DNA from 3 places in the Clostridium moutaii genome. Region 3 is predicted to be linked to each of the others. Evidence: riboswitches for the same ligand, from Rfam matches in the RefSeq annotation. Region 3 holds a riboswitch; each other region holds the start of a gene.
What was found. Region 3 has a riboswitch for S-adenosylmethionine ahead of cysC (adenylyl-sulfate kinase). Riboswitches for the same ligand answer to the same signal wherever they lie in the genome.
Positions count from the first base shown of each region.

Region 1: it holds a riboswitch for S-adenosylmethionine, as region 3 does, so the genes downstream of both, AB8U03_RS08415 (DUF2325 domain-containing protein) here and cysC (adenylyl-sulfate kinase) in region 3, are expected to answer to the same signal.
Region 2: it holds a riboswitch for S-adenosylmethionine, as region 3 does, so the genes downstream of both, AB8U03_RS08325 (ABC transporter permease) here and cysC (adenylyl-sulfate kinase) in region 3, are expected to answer to the same signal.

Region 1 is NZ_JBGEWD010000006.1:194,003-197,288, forward strand. It holds gene AB8U03_RS08410 (oleate hydratase) at 1-872, opposite strand, end outside; SAM riboswitch class I at 1,098-1,210, shown strand; gene AB8U03_RS08415 (DUF2325 domain-containing protein) at 1,318-1,602, shown strand; gene AB8U03_RS08420 (ATP-binding protein) at 1,587-1,829, opposite strand; gene AB8U03_RS08425 (sensor histidine kinase) at 1,833-2,282, opposite strand; gene AB8U03_RS08430 (hypothetical protein) at 2,767-3,009, opposite strand; gene nifH (nitrogenase iron protein) at 3,171-3,286, opposite strand, start outside.
Region 2 is NZ_JBGEWD010000006.1:171,299-174,584, forward strand. It holds gene AB8U03_RS08320 (ABC transporter substrate-binding protein) at 1-1,054, opposite strand, end outside; gene AB8U03_RS08325 (ABC transporter permease) at 1,085-1,909, opposite strand; SAM riboswitch class I at 2,110-2,211, opposite strand; gene nifB (nitrogenase cofactor biosynthesis protein NifB) at 2,300-3,286, opposite strand, start outside.
Region 3 is NZ_JBGEWD010000001.1:403,123-406,408, forward strand. It holds gene AB8U03_RS02100 (adenylyl-sulfate reductase subunit alpha) at 1-916, opposite strand, end outside; gene cysC (adenylyl-sulfate kinase) at 921-1,520, opposite strand; SAM riboswitch class I at 1,831-1,941, opposite strand; gene AB8U03_RS02110 (hypothetical protein) at 2,143-2,499, shown strand; gene AB8U03_RS02115 (YeiH family protein) at 2,552-3,286, opposite strand, start outside.

The sequences.
Region 1 (3,286 bases), on a different contig from region 3:
CCTGATTTAAAATCCAAATCGGTTACAGTTGCATTGATACTGAAATCAACTCCAAAACCATCTAAATAGGTTTTCAATGGCAAAATCACAGATTCATATTGATTATAGGTAGTACGTGTAACACCTTCTAAAGTTTCAATACGAGAAAATTCAAAGATCATACGTTCCATATATCGTTTGAATTCAAAAAGGCTGGACCATTTTTGAAAAGCAAAAGTTGTCTGCCACATATTCCAAAAATTAGTTTTAAAAAAATGAGGCGTACGGCTAAACCATCCCTGAATGGTCATACCATCCAGCTTTTCCTCTGGTGTGATCATTAATTTGCCAAGAGCCATGCGGTCGGCATTATTAAATCCCATACTTTTTACATCTTGAATTGATCCATGTTTATCTACTAAACGTGCTTGTGCATGGGTTGGATGCAAATGATCAAAATTAAGAATTTCTTCAGTAACACTTTTACCCTGTAAATCCAGGGATGGAATGCTTGAAAACAACTCCCAGAAGTTTTCATAGGTCTCTTCATTTAACATCCTGCCGCCGCGGCATATGAATCCCTCTGATGCATTTCCTTCACCATCATTACTGCCCCCAAGAATCCTCATTGCCTCGATAACATGGATATTTTCTCCTTTAAAATTACAGTCCCTTACAAGGTAAGCTGCACCCGCCAGAGAAGCCAATCCTCCACCAATAAAATAAACTTGTTTCTCACCATAATTTGTACCTGCCAGTGATTTTATTGGTTTTTTCGATTTATTTTTAAATTTTTTTCCACCTATAGTGGCTATAATGGTTGCTGCTGCTGATATACCTATTGAGGCTACAATTAATGCTTTTATGTTATTCGAGCTTAATTTTCTCTTCATATAATTTTCCTCCATTTTTAGTTTTATTTACAGTTTAAATTAAATTAATCATAATTACAAACACTTAGATGTCTAAGTTCATTTCTTTTTTAATATATCCTCATTGTCTCTTTTAATACATATTAAAAACTATGAAATCCGCATCAGTAAAAATAATTTTTCAATATTTATTTGCACTGTGAATCACATTGTAGTATAATAAAATTTATATAATTTAATAATGTTCTCTTATCAAGAGCGGTGGAGGGACTGGCCCTTTGAAACCCGACAACCGGACATATCATATGTACCGGTGTTAATTCCTGCAAAGTGAATTGAATCACTTTGAAAGATAAGAAAAATGCTAATTTTATAAAATTGTTATCAAAAGCTTTTTTTCTTATTAAAGAAAAATAGCTTTTTTAATTATATTACAAAAATAAAATACAAATTGGAGGTATAACTAATGGGGATTTTAGTAGTCGGCGGAGACAGAATTGGAAACATAAAAAACAAGTTAAAAGAAAATGGATTTAATAAAATAATACATGTTACTGGGCGTAAAAAGGGTGACAGGAAAATAATTATTCCATCAAATATGGATTTAGTAATGGTTCTTACAGATTACATAGGACACAACATGGCTGAAATAGTAAAAGAGCGCTCAAAACGAAATAATGTTACCGTAATGTTTTGTAAGCATTCCTGGTCAAATATATATAAAAATATAAATATTTATATGAATAAATAGATATTCTGAGTATAATTTATATGATAATGCTCAATTATACTTTTTGCTATAGATAACCCAAGGCCCGAATTTTTGTCTGGATTGACCCGTGATTTATCAGCCCTATAAAATCTTTCGAAGAGCAATTTAATCTCCTCTTCCCTTAGATTGTCGCAGCTGTTGCTTATGGATATTACTGCCCTGTTTTCCTCTTTTGACAAAGATAATTTAACTTCAGAAGGTTTCACACTTTATTCCAGGGCGTTATAAAGCAAATTGTTGAGAGCCCTTAAAAACATGTCAACATCTATCCGCACCATCAGATTTTCAAGAATTATACTGTCTATCAGTTTAAGATTGTTTTCCTCAAAAATAACTAAAAACTCATCCACTACTTGATAGATCAAGTCATTTAAGCATATTGTTGAAAAATTCAATTTCACATTTGTGCTTTCAAGCTTTGTAAAAATAAATAAATTATCTGTGAGCTTTTTCATGGTTCTGGCTTTTTTTAAGGCAATATCTACAAATTTATCCCTTTCCTCCCGGGACTTGTATTCCCTGTCTTTTACCATTTCCAAAAACCCGATGACACTGGTGAGAGGGCTTCTTATATCATGGGCCACATTTGTCACAAGTTCACTTTTGGATCTCTGAATGTTTTTCTCCCTTATGATTTTCTCCTGTATTTTATCTGCCATACCTTGTCTGCAGCTGTAATAATGATTGCATGGACAGTTTTATTCCTGGGACTGAGCATATTTATATTCCAAAGAAGAGAAGAATACATATAATATATGAACTTATTCCCTTTTAGTTAGGTATATAAGAATAAGTCCAATACTGTTAAATAATTTAAATAAAAATATATATAGAATATACCCCAAAAAAGAAGTGAGTACAAATTTGACTTTTATACAAATCTATACTCATTTCCCAGTTTTAAGATAATTCTATTATAAATTTTCTTAGAATAACTATTCCAGTACACCACATTATACAAGTTTTATAATATTAAAGTTATTTTAAATCAAGATACAATTTTATGGGAATACAAATCCCAATGTCCAGTACTAATACCCTTTAACAATCCTTCAACTACGGGATTTAGCTTTTTTACTGAGTATGTAATGCTGCTGAGTTTTGCCATGATGATAATTATTTTTAATAACCGCCATTATAACCTCAGATATACCATTCAGCGTGGCTTTCATACTCATTTTCTTTTTCCCCTTCAGCTAAAAGATTAAATATTGCATTCATTATCACATTGTACAAAATTACACTTGTTATTATAACTCCAACAAAAAAGATATTTTTCACCAATGCTATATTATTGAATAAGATATGCTTGAAAATAACCAAAAGCAATGCAATTTCTATTAGGAAAACCATCACCAACAATAATTTCAATTTATTTTTATCCATAATAAAACTCTCCTTTTATCCAATGTCTAATAACACCCATATTCGTAGAATGATGGTATTAGAATTTCTTATAGGGAAACTTCATCTGAAGTCAAGAATTATTGATAATTTACTTAACATTCCCCACAATCACATTTACTTTCATTTTTACAGTGAATAATTTATTCTATAACACCATGTTCTAAAAGTATCTGCTCAAGCCTTTCCTGTGACATGGGCTTTGGAATCACAAAATTATCATTTTCTTCTATGGATTTTGCAAGTTTCCTATACTCAT
Region 2 (3,286 bases), on a different contig from region 3:
TATAATTGGGCTGCGATCCCAAATTGCCATATTTGTCAAATTGATGAGTCACTATATCGCTAACCTTTACCTTTGCATTTTCAGGAAGTGCCCCGCTTGTTTTACTGCCATCTATCCACTGCTGTATATCCTTATCTTTTATAACTCCGTCATCTGCATAATAGTGATTGGCGCTTACAGGTACTCCTATGGCATCTGCCACCCACTTATTGACCTTGGCACGTTCTTTTTCATCAGGTACACTCTTGTTGATATATCTTTCTGCTTTTTTAATCGCCACTACAAATTTTGCAACTTCATCTGGATGCTGTTTTATAAATTTATCTGAGAAATAATAGAGATAAGTTCCTCCATTCTCACCAGCTATAGGCCTGCTTGTAGTTAATATATTTCCTATACCACTGTCTTCAATAGATTTATAAAAAGGAGGATGAACTACAGCAATTTGAATAAGTTCTTTCTTTAATGACAAAACCTGTTCTATATCCGGCATCTGAACCCATTCAATTTTGTCTAAAGATATATTGTTTTTAGCAAATAATATATCTGATAAAAAATCTACACAAGAATTTCTAGAGTTTGTTCCCACCTTAACCTTTCCTGGATATTTGTTGATATCTGCCAGTGTTTTTATAGGTCCATTTTTATTGCTTATCCACCACATATGTTGAAGGTGGGTATCGGTTACACTATCTGGCGGTTCAACAATAGATCTTGTTACACCTTTTACTTTTGCCCCTCCTTCAGATGCAATGGCCAGATTATTAGGATGGGCATCCCCAAAATCATTATTCCCATTTAATACTGATGGAAGACGCTGCGCCGGTTGAGTATCACCTGTATACTGTATTTTTAAACCCTGTTCTTTAAAATACCCCAATTTATCCGCTACTATAATAGGTGCAGCTGTGCAATCTTTTCTGCTCCAGGTTTTAAGAACCTGAAGCTCTCCATTTTTTCCAGCTGAAGCTTGCTTACTTCCTCCGCATCCGGAAAAAATTGATGCTGCCAAAGCCATTGAAACCACTGTTGAAATTAATTTTTTACTTTTCACATTTAATCCCCCTTAAAATATTCAATATCTTCAAGATACAAAAGAATCTTGTTTCCATACAACAACCTTTTTTTCTGCAAAACCTATGAGTTTGTTTATAAGTATTCCTAAAACAGCAATTGTAAGTGCTGCAGCAAATAACCTGTTAATTTGGAAATTAACTTCTGAGTTCAATACCATCCACCCCAATCCTGCACTTGCTCCTATCATCTCTGCTGCAATAAGCATTAAGAATGCATTCCCGGATCCCATCCTAAGTCCTGAAAATATACTCGGTGCAGCACCTGGTAAAACAACCTTATAAAACAGTTTTATTTTAGATGTACCCATTGCCTGGGCTGCTTTAATAAGCAGCGGGTCAATAGTTTTTACTCCAGTTATGGTACTGAACAATATAGGCCATATGGATACCCAAAATATTATAGATATTTTAGCCACTTCTCCAATTCCAAATAATAAAATAAAAACAGGAAATAGCGAAAAAGGATTGACCTGAGCCAAAATTTGAAGCAGTGGATCTAAATACTCTTCTAACTTTTTAAAACCTCCGGCAAGCAAAAATCCCAAAGGTACAGCCACAACTCCGGCAAGTAAAAATCCCACTGCAGCCCTCATAAGACTGACCCTAATATGAATAAACATTTCATGTTTTATTATAAGACTCACAATTGTACCTACTGTTTCCGTAAAGGTAGGTATAAATTGATGGTCGACTATTCCAAGTATAGGTGCCACCTGCCAGAAAACCAAGAATAAAATAATAGCTATACTTTTTCTGAAAGTCCTAATTAATACTTTGCCTGCATGCTTCTCATGTACTTTATTTTCCACATAACCTTTATTCTCTATATTCATTGATTACCATTCTCCTTTTTTGTCTGAATATTGAGTTTTTATAAAATATCCGAAAGCAAAATACAAAAAACACCAGAAACTTATCTCTACAAGAAATAAGTCTCTAGTGTTTCTAGTCAACTTTTTGTAATTCTGCGAAAAAACCTATATAAAATAAAAAACTTCCCTGTAAAGATAGAACACAAGAAAGTAATCTTTGTCTCTCATCTTTCAGATATATAATCTGCTGGAATTGGCACCGTTAAATAAATTTAGGTTGCCGGACATCATAGGGCCAGTCCCTCCGTCTCTCTTGATAAGAATTTTATTCAAATTATTTGATTATGTTACTTACTATACCAAATAATATATATATTGTCAAGAAATAAAATTAATTTTTTTATTTTTTTTCTACTTCATCAATTCCACTGCCTTTTCTATTCCCTCTTCTATGGTGCTGTACATCTGAAACACCTTTATCCCTTTTTCACGAAGCTTGATTACAGGTTCAAAGCCAATGCGCAATACAAGTACTCCATCACAATCCTCCACACATTTTATAATACCGGATATTCTATCATCATGCCCAGTACATTCCTGTGGACCTTTACAATATATCTCAACATTTCTTTTCTCATGAAATTTAATATTCTCTTTTAGTACATCATATATATACAGCTGGGATACATGTCCAAAATGTTCATCTATATAATCTCCTGAGCTGCTGGCCACGGCAAATCTATAGTCCCTGTTCTCCTTATCATCTATATGGATTTTCTCAGGCTTTTCAAGAGAAATTATATTCTTCCTGTAATCCCTGAACTGAGCTGATACATCTTTATTCAGGTTTCCTATGGCATCCGCCCTGCACTGCCTGCAATGATACATCTGTTTTAAATGGGGTTCGCATTTTTCTCTCATGTCCTTCAATTCAGATTCATTTACAGTATCCCTGTTTTCAAATACACTTCCCTTTACAGGTATGAGAGGCATTATATTGGTCATATAGGCACCACATTCTTTAACCTTTTTCACTATTTCAGGGATATGGGTATCATTAATTCCCTTTATCATCACAATATTAACCTTTGTCACAATACCTTTTCCAGCAATATATTTTAGTCCTGATAATTGATTATTCAGCAGTATCTTCCCTGCTTCCTCCCCTACAAAAGTCTTTCCCTGATAATTGACAAATTTATAGATCTTACCGCTTATTTTAGGATCAACGGCATTTATTGTTACAGTAACATGGGTAATCCCCAGCTTTATTATTTCATCAGCATAGACAGGGAGCATTAATCCATTGGTAGAAAGACAGAATGTAATATCCCTACACTCTTTTTTTATTAATTCTATGGATTTTTTTGTCTCTTCAAAATTTGCAAGTGGATCCCC
Region 3 (3,286 bases):
CTTTCTCTTTGGTAATATTTTTGGTTTTTAAAAAGCATGGACCGTTGCCCTTTTTATTTTCCATTACTGTAGCATAAAGTCTATTTATAGTTGTTGATTTTCCATACCTTTTTACATACTCCTCACTTTTCCCATTTATTTGGGGAGTTCCTATTCCCTGGGCTATAGTTCCTGTAGGAGCTATGGTATCTTTACATCTCAGAGCAATAAACCTCATTTCAAAAGTTGTCATTTCAGCTCCCGCCCTTATTCCCATTGCATATCCTGCTCCAGTGTTAAAAGGTGAATACCACATTTTATGTTTTGAAAAGTTAGGGTTATTGGGTTTATATATTCCTGATGTCCCTCCTGTGGCACATATGACAGCCTTTGCATAGATTACATAAAATCTTTTATCATGGACAGAAAACCCATAAGCGCCTATTATCCTTCTATCTTTCTGTATATAATCTATAATATTTATGCCATTTAGCACATTTATGTTATGTTGATTATTGACTTCTGCCGCAAGTATTGGCTTGATGTTTTCTCCATTTATCTTTATACTTCTTTTGCCTCTCTTTACATATCTTCCTCTTGAGTCTTTTAAAATTGGAAGTCCCATCTTCTCCATCTCATAAGTTACATTGTTGAGCCTTTTAGCTGTGGTATATACTAAATCTTCCCTTATGATTCCATTAAATTCTTTCTTTACATAGTCCACAAAGGATTCAGGAGTCTCACCTTCATTTATGTATGCATTTAAGGCATTTATCCCAGCTGCAAGACATCCACTCCTCTTTATATTTGCTTTTTCCGCAATTAAAACATCTATTTCTGGAGATGATTTAGCTGCTCTAAGTGCAGCAAAGCAACCTGCAGTGCCTCCCCCTATTATCAGAATATCAGCAGCTAGTTTTTGAATTATAAATTCCATTTAATCACTCCTGCCTTTTACAAGATAAAAAGTTCAATATTTTATTCACACATTGTTCAGTACTATTTGATTGAGTGTATATAACAATTTCAGGATTATCAGGTAACTCATAAGGAGAATCTATACCTGTAAAGTTCTTTATTTCACCCTTTCTGGCTTTTTTATAGATTCCCTTGGGATCTCTACTTTCACAAACTTCAAGAGGACAATCTACGTATACTTCTATAAAATCCTTACCCAGCAAATTTCTGATTTTATTTCTATCCGCCTTAAATGGTGATACAAAAGCTGCAATTGTAATAATCCCTGAATCCACAAACAATTTACATACTTCTGATATTCTTCTTATGTTTTCAACCCTATCCTCTTTGGTAAATCCAAGATTTGAATTTAAACCATACCTCACATTGTCGCCATCCAAAAGATAAGTAAGCCTGCCAATATCATGCAGCCTAGTTTCCAGTGCAGAAGCTATAGTGGATTTTCCTGAACCGGAAAGTCCTGTGAACCATATAAGCATTCCCTTTTGATGAAGCAATTTTTCCCTCATTTCTCTATTTACCAATGTTTTATGCCATTCTATATTGGTTGATTTTACATTCAATAAAAATTCCCCCTTATTATCCAGAACAAATAATTACAAGCATACATCTCTTAGTATTAATATTGTGCACTAAACTTTGTCATTCCTATACTTTTCACCATTTTAGTAAAAAGTGTGTTGAATATATCCCCCTTTTCAACTTTTATTTATTCTCTTAAATGCATAAATAAGAAAAAGCCAAGCATAGCCTATTAATAGAGATCATATATAATCTCATCTCTATACTAAGCTAGCTTGGCCTCTAGTTTTTCTAGTCAGTCAAACAAAAAACTTCCTATGGAGAAACCCATAGGAAGCTATATCCTCTCGTCTCTCATCTTTCAGATAAATTCACACCTGCTGGAATTGGCACCGTTAAATATACATATATTCAGGTTGCCGGGCATCATAAGGCCAGTCCCTCCGCCGCTCTTGATAAGAAGTTTCATATTTAATTTTGTATTGTAAAAAGTAAATTATATATAATATATAACCTTTTAAGTTTTTTGTCAATATAAAATTTAAAAACAATTAATAACTTTCTTTAAATATAAATTTGCTTATTATGAGAATTTAAAATAAAATATAAAATAATATATGCTACGTGGATATTGTGGATATTAATAAAAGGAAGTGCTTAATAATGGATAAAAATCAAATCACATGCATACAAAATGTTCGTTTTATTTTTAATTTTTTTGAGCTTTCTAAGGGAAAATCCATTTTAAAAAATATTGATGACAACACCAATATGACTGCTGAATCATTGAGAAATTTAGGACATTCACTGCAGCAGCGTTTTTCAAGGATTGCCTCCATGGTAGAAATTTTGCAATCTTCCCATGATAATTGGGAAATCGCCAGAAAAAAAGATAGGATCATCATGGAAACAGAATCTTTTGATTTTAACGATGCAATTAAAATATTATCGGCAAAAGGTTTCAAAGATGATGAATACATCTTGAAGGTGGAATATGAAAGAAAATGGGGAATGCTTTAAATTTTTCATTATAAGAAAAGAGACATCTTAAAAATTAAGATGTCCCCTTATTTTATAAACTAGACCAATAAGAACCTAAAATCAATATAGATACTATATATCCTAAAATAACATTGACAACTGCACCGGCAGAAAATGCAGCAAAGGGTTTCCAGCCAACAGCTGTTAATTGTTTAAACCGGGTAGTAAGTCCAATAGACAGGAAACAAAATGTAAATGCCCAGGTTCTGATTTCCTTAATTGGAGCAATTACATTGGAATTAATTGATGTGGCTGCAGCTGGTGAAACATTTGAAAGCAAAATAGTGAGAAATATTGAAGCTATAAAGAATCCAATGACAAATTTCGGAAACCTATGCCAGATATCAGAGGCATTGGCCTTTGTCCCACTTTCTTTATTCTCCCATTTCGTAATTGAGATTATAGCTAAAATAAAGCACCAGATTCCAATAAACATATCACGACCAACCACTTTCATGAGGGTGAATGTAGTAATAGCTTTATCGCCAAATGAACTGGCAGCCGTGACACCTGCAGCATCTGCAAATTCAGATGTGCCAATCCACGCACCTGCCGGCCCTGCTGGTATACCAGCCAGTTTTATAAACACTGACAGTGCGAAAATCATAACAACTGCCCAAGCTACCACAAGAGAAATAGCTACGGAAACTTCCTCCTTTTTTGTCTGTATAGCACTTCCTACAGCTATGGATGCTGAAACTCCGCAAATGGATCCGCCTGCTCCCAAAGTAGCAGCAAACCTTTTATCAAGTCCCAACCATTTTGT